DNA from 2 places in the Lysobacter hankyongensis genome. Region 2 is predicted to be linked to the other one. Evidence: predicted binding sites of a transcription regulator. Region 2 holds the regulator's gene; the other holds the start of a gene.
The links. The regulator HrcA, encoded in region 2, represses chaperone genes, less so after heat shock. The targets are predictions, from matches to a motif close to TTNGCACTCNNNNNNNNNGAGTGCNAA.
Positions count from the first base shown of each region.

Region 1: ABD974_RS16370 (co-chaperone GroES) is a predicted target of HrcA. The motif match lies at 2,610-2,636, and genes of this name have one in related genera.

Region 1 covers NZ_BAABJE010000017.1:270,891-276,243, forward strand. Annotated here, with positions in the region: gene ABD974_RS16360 (SNF2-related protein) at 1-431, opposite strand, end outside; gene groL (chaperonin GroEL) at 520-2,163, opposite strand; gene ABD974_RS16370 (co-chaperone GroES) at 2,273-2,563, opposite strand; gene ABD974_RS16375 (2-hydroxychromene-2-carboxylate isomerase) at 2,894-3,493, opposite strand; gene ABD974_RS16380 (dienelactone hydrolase family protein) at 3,574-4,566, opposite strand; gene ABD974_RS16385 (GlxA family transcriptional regulator) at 4,508-5,353, shown strand, end outside.
Region 2 covers NZ_BAABJE010000014.1:182,095-187,447, reverse strand. Annotated here, with positions in the region: gene recN (DNA repair protein RecN) at 1-1,073, opposite strand, end outside; gene hrcA (heat-inducible transcriptional repressor HrcA) at 1,271-2,320, shown strand; gene grpE (nucleotide exchange factor GrpE) at 2,534-3,055, shown strand; gene dnaK (molecular chaperone DnaK) at 3,178-5,103, shown strand; gene dnaJ (molecular chaperone DnaJ) at 5,230-5,353, shown strand, end outside.

The DNA.
Region 1 (5,353 bases), on a different contig from region 2:
AGCTCCTGACTCCACTGCTTGCGCAATGTCGCAGGCACGACGAGCAACATGCGCCGACGTCGCTGCGCCCAGAGCTGCGCCAGCACCAGGCCGGCCTCGATGGTCTTCCCGAGCCCCACTTCATCCGCAAGCAGCACACCGGCTTCCACCGGCGATTTGAGCGCGAACAGGGCTGCATCGACCTGATGCGGGTTCATGTCGACGCGCGCAACGGAAAGCGCACGGGCGATCGCCGACTCGTCGCGGCTGCGCAGCGTCAGCCAATGCGAGAAGAACTTCCCTTGATGATGCGTGTAGCGCCCCCCCTCCGAGCGGCTGCCGGACCGCGCATCTTCACTCAATGCATTGGGCGAGGGAGACATGGTTCGTGCCTGAAATGGGACGCAGGGCGCGCACTTGGCGAGTATGACGAGTACGGGGCACTTCGCCAACTTTCAGGCGAAGTGCTGCGTCTGAAAGCAGGAACCCCGCCAAAAAGGCGGGGTTCCCGTGGTACAGCAAGCGATGTGCGGGGACGGATCAGAAATCCATGCCGCCCATGCCGCCCATGCCGCCGCCCATGCCACCGGCGGCCGGCTCGTCCTTCTTCGGCGCTTCGGCGACCATGGCTTCGGTCGTGATCATCAGGCCGGCGATCGACGCCGCGTTCTGCAGCGCGGTGCGGGTGACCTTGGTCGGATCCAGGATGCCGGCCTCGACCATGTCGACGAATTCGCCGGTGGCCGCGTTGTAGCCGTAGTTGCCCGTGCCTTCCTTCACCTTGTTGACGATGACCGAGGGCTCTTCGCCGGCGTTGGTGACGATTTCGCGCAGCGGGGCTTCCATCGCGCGCAGGGCGATCTGGATGCCGTGGTTCTGGTCTTCGTTGATGCCCTTCAGGCCGGAGATCGAGGCCAGCGCGCGGATCAGCGCGACGCCGCCGCCCGGGACGATGCCTTCTTCCACCGCGGCGCGAGTCGCGTGCAGCGCGTCTTCGACGCGGGCCTTCTTTTCCTTCATTTCGATTTCGGTCGAGGCGCCGACCTTGATCACGGCCACGCCGCCGGCGAGCTTGGCGACGCGCTCCTGCAGCTTCTCGCGGTCGTAGTCCGAAGAGGTCTCTTCGATCTGGGCCTTGATCTGCTTGATGCGGGCCTGGATGCCGTCGGCGGCGCCGGCGCCGTCGATGATCGTGGTGTTTTCCTTCGAGACCTGCACCTTCTTGGCGCGGCCGAGGTCCTTGATCGTGGCCTTCTCCAGCGACAGGCCGACTTCTTCCGAAATCACGGTGCCGCCGGTGAGGATGGCCATGTCTTCCAGCATCGCCTTGCGACGGTCGCCGAAGCCCGGGGCCTTCACGGCGCAGACCTTGACGATGCCGCGGATGGTGTTGACGACGAGGGTCGCGAGGGCTTCGCCTTCGACTTCCTCGGCGACGATCAGCAGCGGCTTGCCGGCCTTGGCCACGCCTTCCAGCACGGGCAGCAGGTCGCGGACGTTCGAGATCTTCTTGTCGTGCAGAAGGATGAACGGGTCGTCCAGCTCGGCCGACATCGACTGCTGATTGTTGACGAAGTACGGCGACAGGTAGCCGCGGTCGAACTGCATGCCCTCGACAACGTCGAGTTCGTTGTCCAGGCCCGAGCCCTCTTCAACGGTGATCACGCCTTCCTTGCCGACCTTCTTCATCGCGTCGGCGATGATGTTGCCGATCGATTCGTCGGAGTTGGCCGAGATCGTGCCGACCTGGGCGATGGCCTTGTCGTCGGCGGTGGGCTTGCTGATCGCCTTCAGTTCGGCGGTCGCGGCCACGACGGCCTTGTCGATGCCGCGCTTGAGGTCCATCGGGTTCATGCCGGCGGCGACCGCCTTCATGCCTTCGCGGATCAGGGCCTGGGCCAGCACGGTGGCGGTGGTGGTGCCGTCGCCGGCGTTGTCGGAGGTCTTCGAGGCGACTTCCTTCACCATCTGCGCGCCCATGTTCTCGAACTTGTCGGCCAGTTCGATTTCCTTGGCGACGGACACGCCGTCCTTGGTGATGGTCGGGGCGCCGAAGCTCTTCTCGAGCACGACGTTGCGGCCCTTCGGACCGAGGGTGGCCTTGACGGCATTGGCGAGGACGTTGACGCCGCGGACCATGCGGACGCGGGCATCTTCACCGAAACGGATATCTTTGGCAGCCATTGTTTGAAGCTCCGGAATTTGATGGATTTCGTAGGGCGGGCCCTGGCCCGCCATTGCGGGATCGGCGCATCAGCGCAGCCTGGCGAAGCGATCGCTCCGCCCGCGCGCATCAGCCGACGATCGCGAGGATGTCGTCTTCCTTGATGACCTTGTATTCGACGCCTTCGTGCTTGTAGGCCGAACCGGCGTACTGGCCGTAGATGACCTTGTCGCCGGCCTTGACCTTCGGCGCGCGCACGCCGCCGGTGGCGTCGATGAACTTGCCTTCGCCGACGGCGACCACTTCGCCCTTGGTCGGCTTTTCCTTGGCGGCGTCGGGGATGATGATCCCGCCAACGGTCATTTCTTCGGCTTCGATCGGCTTGACGACCACGCGGTCGTAGAGCGGCTTCAGATTCATGGGAACCCTCGCAAGTGATTGATTGGTGGAGAAAAGGCCGGCGATTCTAGCAGTCTCCCGGGGAGAGTGCCAAAACCGCGGGCAAAGAAACCCCGGCAGACCGGGACCCGGCGGATATGGGGCGGCGGCGAAGGCTTTCAAGGGGGCTTCGATGCACCGGTCCACGCGGGGCCGCGGATCGTCGACGGCGGCGGACAGTACGGCCCGCCGACTCAGGCGGCGAGCCCTGTACCGGGGAACGATTCCACCCCGACCTGCGGAACGCAGGCCGGCCCGCCGGCCCGCCGGCCCGGATCCCGCGACCCGGGCATGGCATCGCGCGCGAACCGGTCATCGCGACCGCAGGGCGGTGCAGGCCTCCAGCGCGTCCGCCAGACGATCGTCACCCCAGAACAGGTCGTCGCCGACCCGGAACGACGGCGCCCCGAACAGGCCGTGCCGGACCGCGTCCCCGGTGCGCGCGATCAGCGCCTGCTTCACCGCCGGCAACTGTGCATCGGGCAGGATCGACGCCGCATCCTGGCCGGCGTGCGCGAGGCAGGCGGCGATCACCGTTTCGTCCGCGATGTCCTCATCATGCTCGAAATTGGCGCGATACACGGCCTGAACGAATGCGGGCAACCACGGGGCATCGGCATGCGCGCAGGCGAGGCGCGCCGCCAGCAGGCCATTGCGCGGGAACATCGACGGCATCCGCAGCGGCAACCCATGCTTGCGGCATTGCCGCTGCAGGTCCTGCCACATGTAGCGGCCCTTCGCCGGAAACAGATTGAACGGCGAATCGGTCCATCCCTGCTGCCGGAAGATCGGACCGAGCAGGAACGCGCGCCATTCGACCTCGACGCCGACGCGCGCGGCCGCGTCCTCGATCCGCATCGCGGCGACATACGAGTACGTGCTTGCGAATTCGAACCAGAACTCCAGTTTCATGCGTATTCCTTCACGGGCGGCCTTCTTCGGTCGCATACGGATGGGCGAATGCCGGGGCGGGCGGCATCACTGCATGCGCCTCAGGCATCGGCATGCGGCGCGTGGAGGCGGTGCGCGAAGAACGCGAGGATCTCGTCGCGCGCCGCGAGTGTGGGCTGACCGTCGGCATCGATGAGATGCGCGGTGACCACGCTGTGCGGCGACGCCACCACCTTGTCGAAGAACGGCGGCGTCTCCGGATTGGCCGCGCTGTCCGGCAGCACCCGCGCGACGAAGCGCGGACCGAGCGCCGTCGCGAACGCCGCGAACCGTTCCGCCCGGCAGTGACGGTCGCCTTCGAACCGATAGGCCATGACGGTCAGGTCCTCGCGCTCCAGCCTTGCGCGCACCGCCGCCAGTTCTTGCGCGGCCACATTCATGCCCGCGGGATCGTCGATGGGCAGCGAGGGCTGACAGACGACCGGCGCCAGCAGCGCGGATTCCAGCATCATCGACAGTGCGAAATTGCCGGTGAAACACATGCCGATCGCGCCCACGCCCGGACCGCCGCATTCCGCATGGGCCCGTCGCGCGAGCGCGCGCAGCCACTGCGTGACCGGACTGGATTCGTTGGAAGCGAAGGCGCGGAACTCCGCGCTGACGCAGGCCCGCTTCATGATCGCCAGGCCTTCCTCCGCGTCCGGGACGGCGCCATCGCGGCCGAACAGCGACGGCATGTAGACGGTGAATCCTGCCTCGCGCACCCAGCGCGCGAACCGTGCGACGTGCGGACTGATGCCGGGCATTTCGGTCATCACGATCACCGCCGGCCCGCGGCCGGCCACATGCACGCGCTTCGCGATGCCGTCGATGGTCACCTCGCGCGGGTCGAAGTCGTCGAGCGCATCGTGTCGATTGGTGTCCCGATCCCCTGTCATCGCCATATCGCACCTCAAGCCGTCCGGGCTTGTATTGGAACGTCGCGAGGGCAAGAATGGCAGTGTCTGTCCAGACATTTTTCGGGCCTTATCCGCCATGCACGATTTCACCATCCTGGTGCTCGAAGATGCGCACCCCACCAGCGTGGCGGCCACCCACGACATTCTCGTGGCCGCCGGCGTATTGGCGGCGCGCACGGCCGCCACGGCACCGCGATGGCGGCTGTGTTCGATCGACGGCGGCCAGGTCCGGCTGCAGGGCGGCTTTTCCATCGAAACCGCCAGATTGCCGGCGAGATCAAGACAGGATCGCTCGACGTGGGTCCTGCCCGGGCTCGGTCATGCCACCCCCGCGGCACTGCAAGCACGACTCGAACATGCCGATGCGATCGGCACGATCGGCGCCATCGCGCGTCACGCGAAACAGGGCGGACGCGTCGCGGCCTCGTGCTCGTCGGTCTTCCTGCTCATGGCCGCCGGCCTGCTCGACGGGCGCCGCGCCACCACGACCTGGTGGCTCGCGCCCCTGCTGAAGCAGATGGCGCCGGGCTGCATGGTCGATGCCGACCGCATGGTGTGCGTCGATGGCCCGATCGTGACCGCGGGCGCCGCCTTCGCGCAGACCGATCTGATGCTGCATCTCCTGCGCGAATGCTGCGGCAGCGCGCTGGTCGATGCGGTGTCGCGGTCGCTGCTGATCGACGGTCGTCCAGCGCAGGCCCCGTTCATCGTGGCGGAGCAGCAGGCCGGCGGCAACGCGCTGGTCGCGCGGATCGCGACGCGCATCGAATCCGCATTGCCGCATCCGCCGACGGTGTTCGAACTGGCGCAGGAGTTCGGCATGTCCGAGCGCACGCTGTCGCGCCATCTGCATCGCGCGACCGGCAAGAGCACGGCCGCGCTGGTACAGGGCATTCGCCTCAGGCGCGCGCGCATCCTGCTG
Region 2 (5,353 bases):
TCCGCGGCGCGGGCGATCTCGCCGTCCAGCGTGGTCAGCCGCGTGCCGGCGTTGCGCAGCGATTCCAGTTCGGTCGCGAGCCGTTCGCGGACGTCCAGCAGCGCTTCGGGCAGGACCCGGTGTTTGCGGCCCAGTTCGTGCAGGCGTCCGAGTCGCTCTTCCAGTGCCTCGAACTGGTCGGGGTCGAGGTCGAGGTCGTCGCGAATCCGCTGCAGCAGCCGGGTGGCTTCGTCGATCTGGATCGCAGCGGCGTCGAGCATGCCGTCCACTTCGCCCAGTCGCGGTTCGTCGCTGCGGGCGCGGGCCAGATCGCCGCGCAGGGATTGCAGGGTCTGCAGCAACGATGGCGCGTCGTCGCCTTCCAGCGTGGTCAAGGCGCGCTCGCAGGTGTCGATCAGTCCGGCGGCGTTGGCGTGGCGGCGGTGCTGGGCCACGAGATCGACGATCGATGCCGGCTCCAGGGTCTCGCGGTCGAGTTCGCGCCACTGGTGGTCCAGCAGTTCGATCCGGTCGGAGACATCGCCGGCGCGGGAGAGGATGTCGCGTTCGCGTTGCAGCGCCGACCAGGCCGCGGCGGCGTCGCGCACGGCCGCCAGCGGTGCGGCATGGCGGCCGAAAGCGTCGAGCAGATCGAGCTGGCTGGCCTTCGACAGCAGCGCCTGGTGTTCGTGCTGGCCGTGGATTTCGACCAGCAGCCCGGCGAGTTCGGCCAGTTGCGCGACCGTGACCGGTCGGCCGTTGATCCAGGCCCGCGAGCCGCCGTCCGAGCGCAGGGTGCGGCGCAGATGACAGGCGGCACTGGCGTCGCCGTCGTCGAGCATGTCCTGCTCGCGCAGCCACTCGAGCGCTTCGGCGCGGTCGGCGAGATCGAATTCGGCGCTCAATTCGGCGCGTTCGGCGCCATGGCGGACCATGCCGCTGTCGGCGCGCAGCCCGGAGAGGAAGCCCAGCGCGTCCACCAGCAGCGATTTGCCGGCGCCGGTTTCGCCGGAAATCACGGTCATGCCGCGGCCGAATTCGAGCTCGGCGGCGGAGACGACGGCGAAATCGCGAAGAGTCAGATGAGTCAGCATGGGGCGGAATTGTGCATCAAAAGATCGACATGCAGACCCCGGCCGGCTTGACCAGGCGCCATCCGCGTTGGGGATTCCGTGGACGGTGCCTGGCAAGCGCAAGCCGGGGTCGACGGCCCTATTCGAAAGAAGGGGCGTCTCACGGACAGAGATCGGCGCGCTTGCGTCTCCCGCCATCTGCGCCTATACCGCTCAGCATGAGCCGTACCCCCGATGCCAACCTCGACCCCCGCGCCCGTCTGCTGCTGCGCACGCTGATCTCGCGCTACATCCGCGACGGCGAGCCGGTGGGCTCGCAGACGCTGGCCCGACACGCGGGCCTGGACGTCAGCGCGGCCACGATCCGCAACATCCTGGCCGAGCTGGAAGACGTGGGCCTGCTGTCGGCGCCGCATACCTCCGCCGGGCGCGTGCCGACCGCGCAGGGCTACCGGGTGTTCGTCGACAGCCTGCTGCAGATCCAGCCGCTGGCCGACATCGAATTGAATCGCCTGCGGACCGAGCTTTCGGCCGGCGCCGGCACCCAGAGCCTGCTGGGCAGCGCGTCCGAACTGGTCTCGGCGATGACCCACTTCGTCGGTGTGGTCAGCGTTCCGAAACGCGAGCAGTTCGCGTTCAAGCACGTCGACTTCGTGCCGCTGGACGGCCAGCGGGTGCTGGCCATTCTGGTCTTCGCGGACAACGACGTGCAGAACCGCATCCTGCAGACCCGGCGCGGTTACGACCCTGGCGAACTGGAGCGGATCGCGAACTATCTCAACGCGCACTACGCTGGCCGCCCACTGGCCGAGGCCCGCGCGCTGCTGCTGGCCGAACTGCGCAGTGCGCGGCAGGAGATGGAAACCCTGATGACCCAGGCGCTGGAACTGGCCGACCAGGCGCTCGCCAGCGATGCAGAGGACATGCTGGTGGCCGGTCAGACCCGGCTGATCGGCGTGCAGGACCTGTCGAACCTGGAGCGGCTGCGTGAGTTGTTCGAGGCCTTCGCCAGCAAGCGCGAGATTCTGCAGGTGCTGGAACGCACCCTGCGCGCGCCGGGCGTGCGGATCTTCATCGGCGAGGAAACCGGCATGGCGCCGCTGGACAGCGTGTCGCTGGTCACCGCGCCGTACGGAGCCGGCGGCCGTACCCTGGGCGTGCTGGGCGTGATCGGCCCGACCCGCATGGCCTATGAGCGGGTCATCCCGGTGGTGCAGGCGGCGGCGTCGGTGCTGAGCGAGGCGCTGGGGCCGGACGAGACGCGGTAAGGCGATGGCGCAACGCGGCAACCGGGTCGCACCTGCGGGCGTGGTGGAAGCGAACCGAGCCTGACAGCCATCGTTTCAGTGTCTTCAGCCGTGGGCACGGCCTCGTTCGCGTCGCGCGCCGGGTTCTGCCTGGGCCCCTTGATTCCCCCGCGCCCGGCCCCATTGCAGGGCGGTCGGCGGGTTCTCCCGCCTCCGCCTGCCACCGGATGCCAGATGAATCAAGAACATAGCCAACAGGACGAATCCACTTCCGCGCACGCCGACGCGGCCGCCGCGGACAGCCCGGAAGCCGTCATCGAAAGCCTCCGCGCGGAACTCGAACAACTGCGGGCCGACGGCCTGCGCGAGCGCGCCGATCTGGAAAACCAGCGCAAGCGCATGGCGCGCGAAGTCGAAATGGCGCGCAAATTCGCCAACGAACGCCTGCTCGGCGACCTGCTGCCGCTGTTCGACAGCATGGAAGCGGGGCTCGCCGCCGCGGCCGAGGGCGACCCGCTGCGCGCCGGCATGGAACTGACCCTGCGCCAGTTGCAGCGCATCGCCGGGGCCAACGGCCTGGTGGCGGTCGCGCCGGCGCCAGGCGATGTCTTCAATCCAGACCAGCATCAGGCGATGAGCATGATCGACGCCGAGGGCATCGCCCCGGGCGCGGTCGCGCAGACCTTCCAGAAGGGCTGGCTGCTCAACGAGCGTCTGCTACGTCCGGCGCTGGTCGTGGTGGCGAAGCAGGACTGAGCGCGTCTCGCGCCATTCACGTGGCGGTGATGCGCGGCGCTTGAAACGCGCACCGGACCACCCCACACACAGATCATCGGCGGCGCGGCCGCCCCAAATATCGAATTACAGAGGACACCGTCATGGGCAAGATCATCGGCATCGATCTGGGCACGACCAATTCGTGCGTCGCGATCATGGAAGGCGGCAAGGCAAAAGTCATCGAGAACAGCGAGGGCGACCGCACCACGCCGTCGATCATCGCCTACACGAAGGATGGCGAAGTGCTGGCCGGCGCCAGCGCCAAGCGTCAGGCCGTCACCAATCCCAAGAACACCTTCTACGCGGTGAAGCGCCTCATCGGCCGCAAGTTCACCGACGCCGAAGTGAAGAAGGATCTGGACCTGGTGCCCTACGGCATCATCCAGCACAGCAACGGCGACGCCTGGGTCGAAACCAGCGACGGCCGCAAGATGGCGCCGCCGGAAATCTCGGCGCGCGTGCTCGAGAAAATGAAGAAGACCGCCGAAGCCTATCTGGGCGAAGCGGTGACCGAAGCGGTGATCACCGTGCCGGCCTACTTCAACGACAGCCAGCGTCAGGCGACCAAGGACGCCGGCCGCATCGCCGGTCTGGAAGTGAAGCGCATCATCAACGAGCCGACCGCGGCCGCGCTGGCCTATGGCCTGGACAAGGGCGACGGCGGCGCCGATCGCAAGATCGCCGTGTACGACCTCGGCGGCGGCACCTTCGACGTGTCGATCATCGAGATCGCGAACGTCGACGGCGAGAAGCAGTTCGAAGTGCTCGCCACCAACGGCGACACCTTCCTGGGCGGCGAAGACTTCGACAAGCGCGTCATCGACTATCTCGTCGAGGAATTCCAGAAGGACCAGGGCATCGACCTGCGCAAGGATCCGCTGGCCCTGCAGCGCCTGAAGGACGCGGCCGAGCGCGCGAAGATCGAGCTGTCCAGCTCGCAGCAGACCGAAGTGAACCTGCCGTACGTCACCGCCGATGCGTCCGGTCCGAAGCACCTCAACATCAAGCTCACTCGTGCCAAGCTCGAAGCGCTGGTCGACGAACTGATCCGCAAGTCGATCGAACCCTGCCGCACCGCGCTGAACGACGCCGGCCTGCGCGCCAGCGACATCAGCGAAGTGATCCTCGTCGGTGGCCAGACCCGCATGCCGAAGGTGCAGGCGGCGGTGGCCGAGTTCTTCGGCAAGGAACCGCGCAAGGACGTGAACCCGGACGAGGCCGTCGCCATCGGCGCCGCGATCCAGGGCGGCGTGCTGGCCGGCGACGTGAAGGACGTGCTGCTGCTCGACGTGACCCCGCTGTCGCTGGGCATCGAAGTGCTGGGCGGCGAGTTCAACAAGGTGATCGAGAAGAACACCACCATCCCGACCAAGGCGACGCAGACCTATTCGACCGCCGCCGACAACCAGACCGCCGTGACCGTGCACGTGCTGCAGGGCGAACGTGCGCAGGCGATGTACAACAAGTCGCTGGCGCGCTTCGATCTGGCCGGCATCGACCCGGCGCGTCGCGGCGAACCGCAGATCGAAGTCACCTTCGACATCGACGCCAACGGCATCCTGCACGTGTCGGCGAAGGACAAGAAGACCGGCAAGGAACAGAAGGTCGAGATCAAGGCCGGTTCGGGCCTGTCGGACGACGAGATCCAGCGGATGGTGCAGGACGCCGAGGCCCATCGCGAGGACGACAAGCGCTTCCATGAGCTCGTGCAGGCCCGCAACCATGCCGATGCCCTGATCCACGCCACCCGCACCGCGATCACCGAGCACGGCGACAAGGTGCCGGGCGAAGTCATCGGCCGCGCCGAAGGCGCCATCGCCGAAGTCGAGACCGCGATGAAGGGCGACGACAAGGGCCAGATCGAGGCCAAGTCGAAGGCGCTGGAAGAGGTCATGCAGTCGCTGATGGGGGCGGCCAACGCCGGCCAGCAGCCGTCCGGCGACGCCGGTGCGGGCCCGTCCGCGTCGTCGCGCAACGACGACGTGGTCGACGCCGAGTTCACCGAGGTGAAGGACGACAACAAGTAATCCCGCCCATCGGGATGCAGGCAACGGGAGACGCGGTTCGCCGCGATCTCCCGTTTCCGTGTTGAAGGCCACCGCTTTTTCCGATTGAACCGTATCTCTTCCTCAGTCTGATCGCCGCCGGATTCCATGAGCAAACGCGACTATTACGAAGTTCTGGGCGTGGCCCGCAACGCCAGCGACGAAGAGCTGAAAAAGGCCTATCGCCGACTTGCGATGAAGCTGCATCCGGACCGCAATCCCGACGACGCCA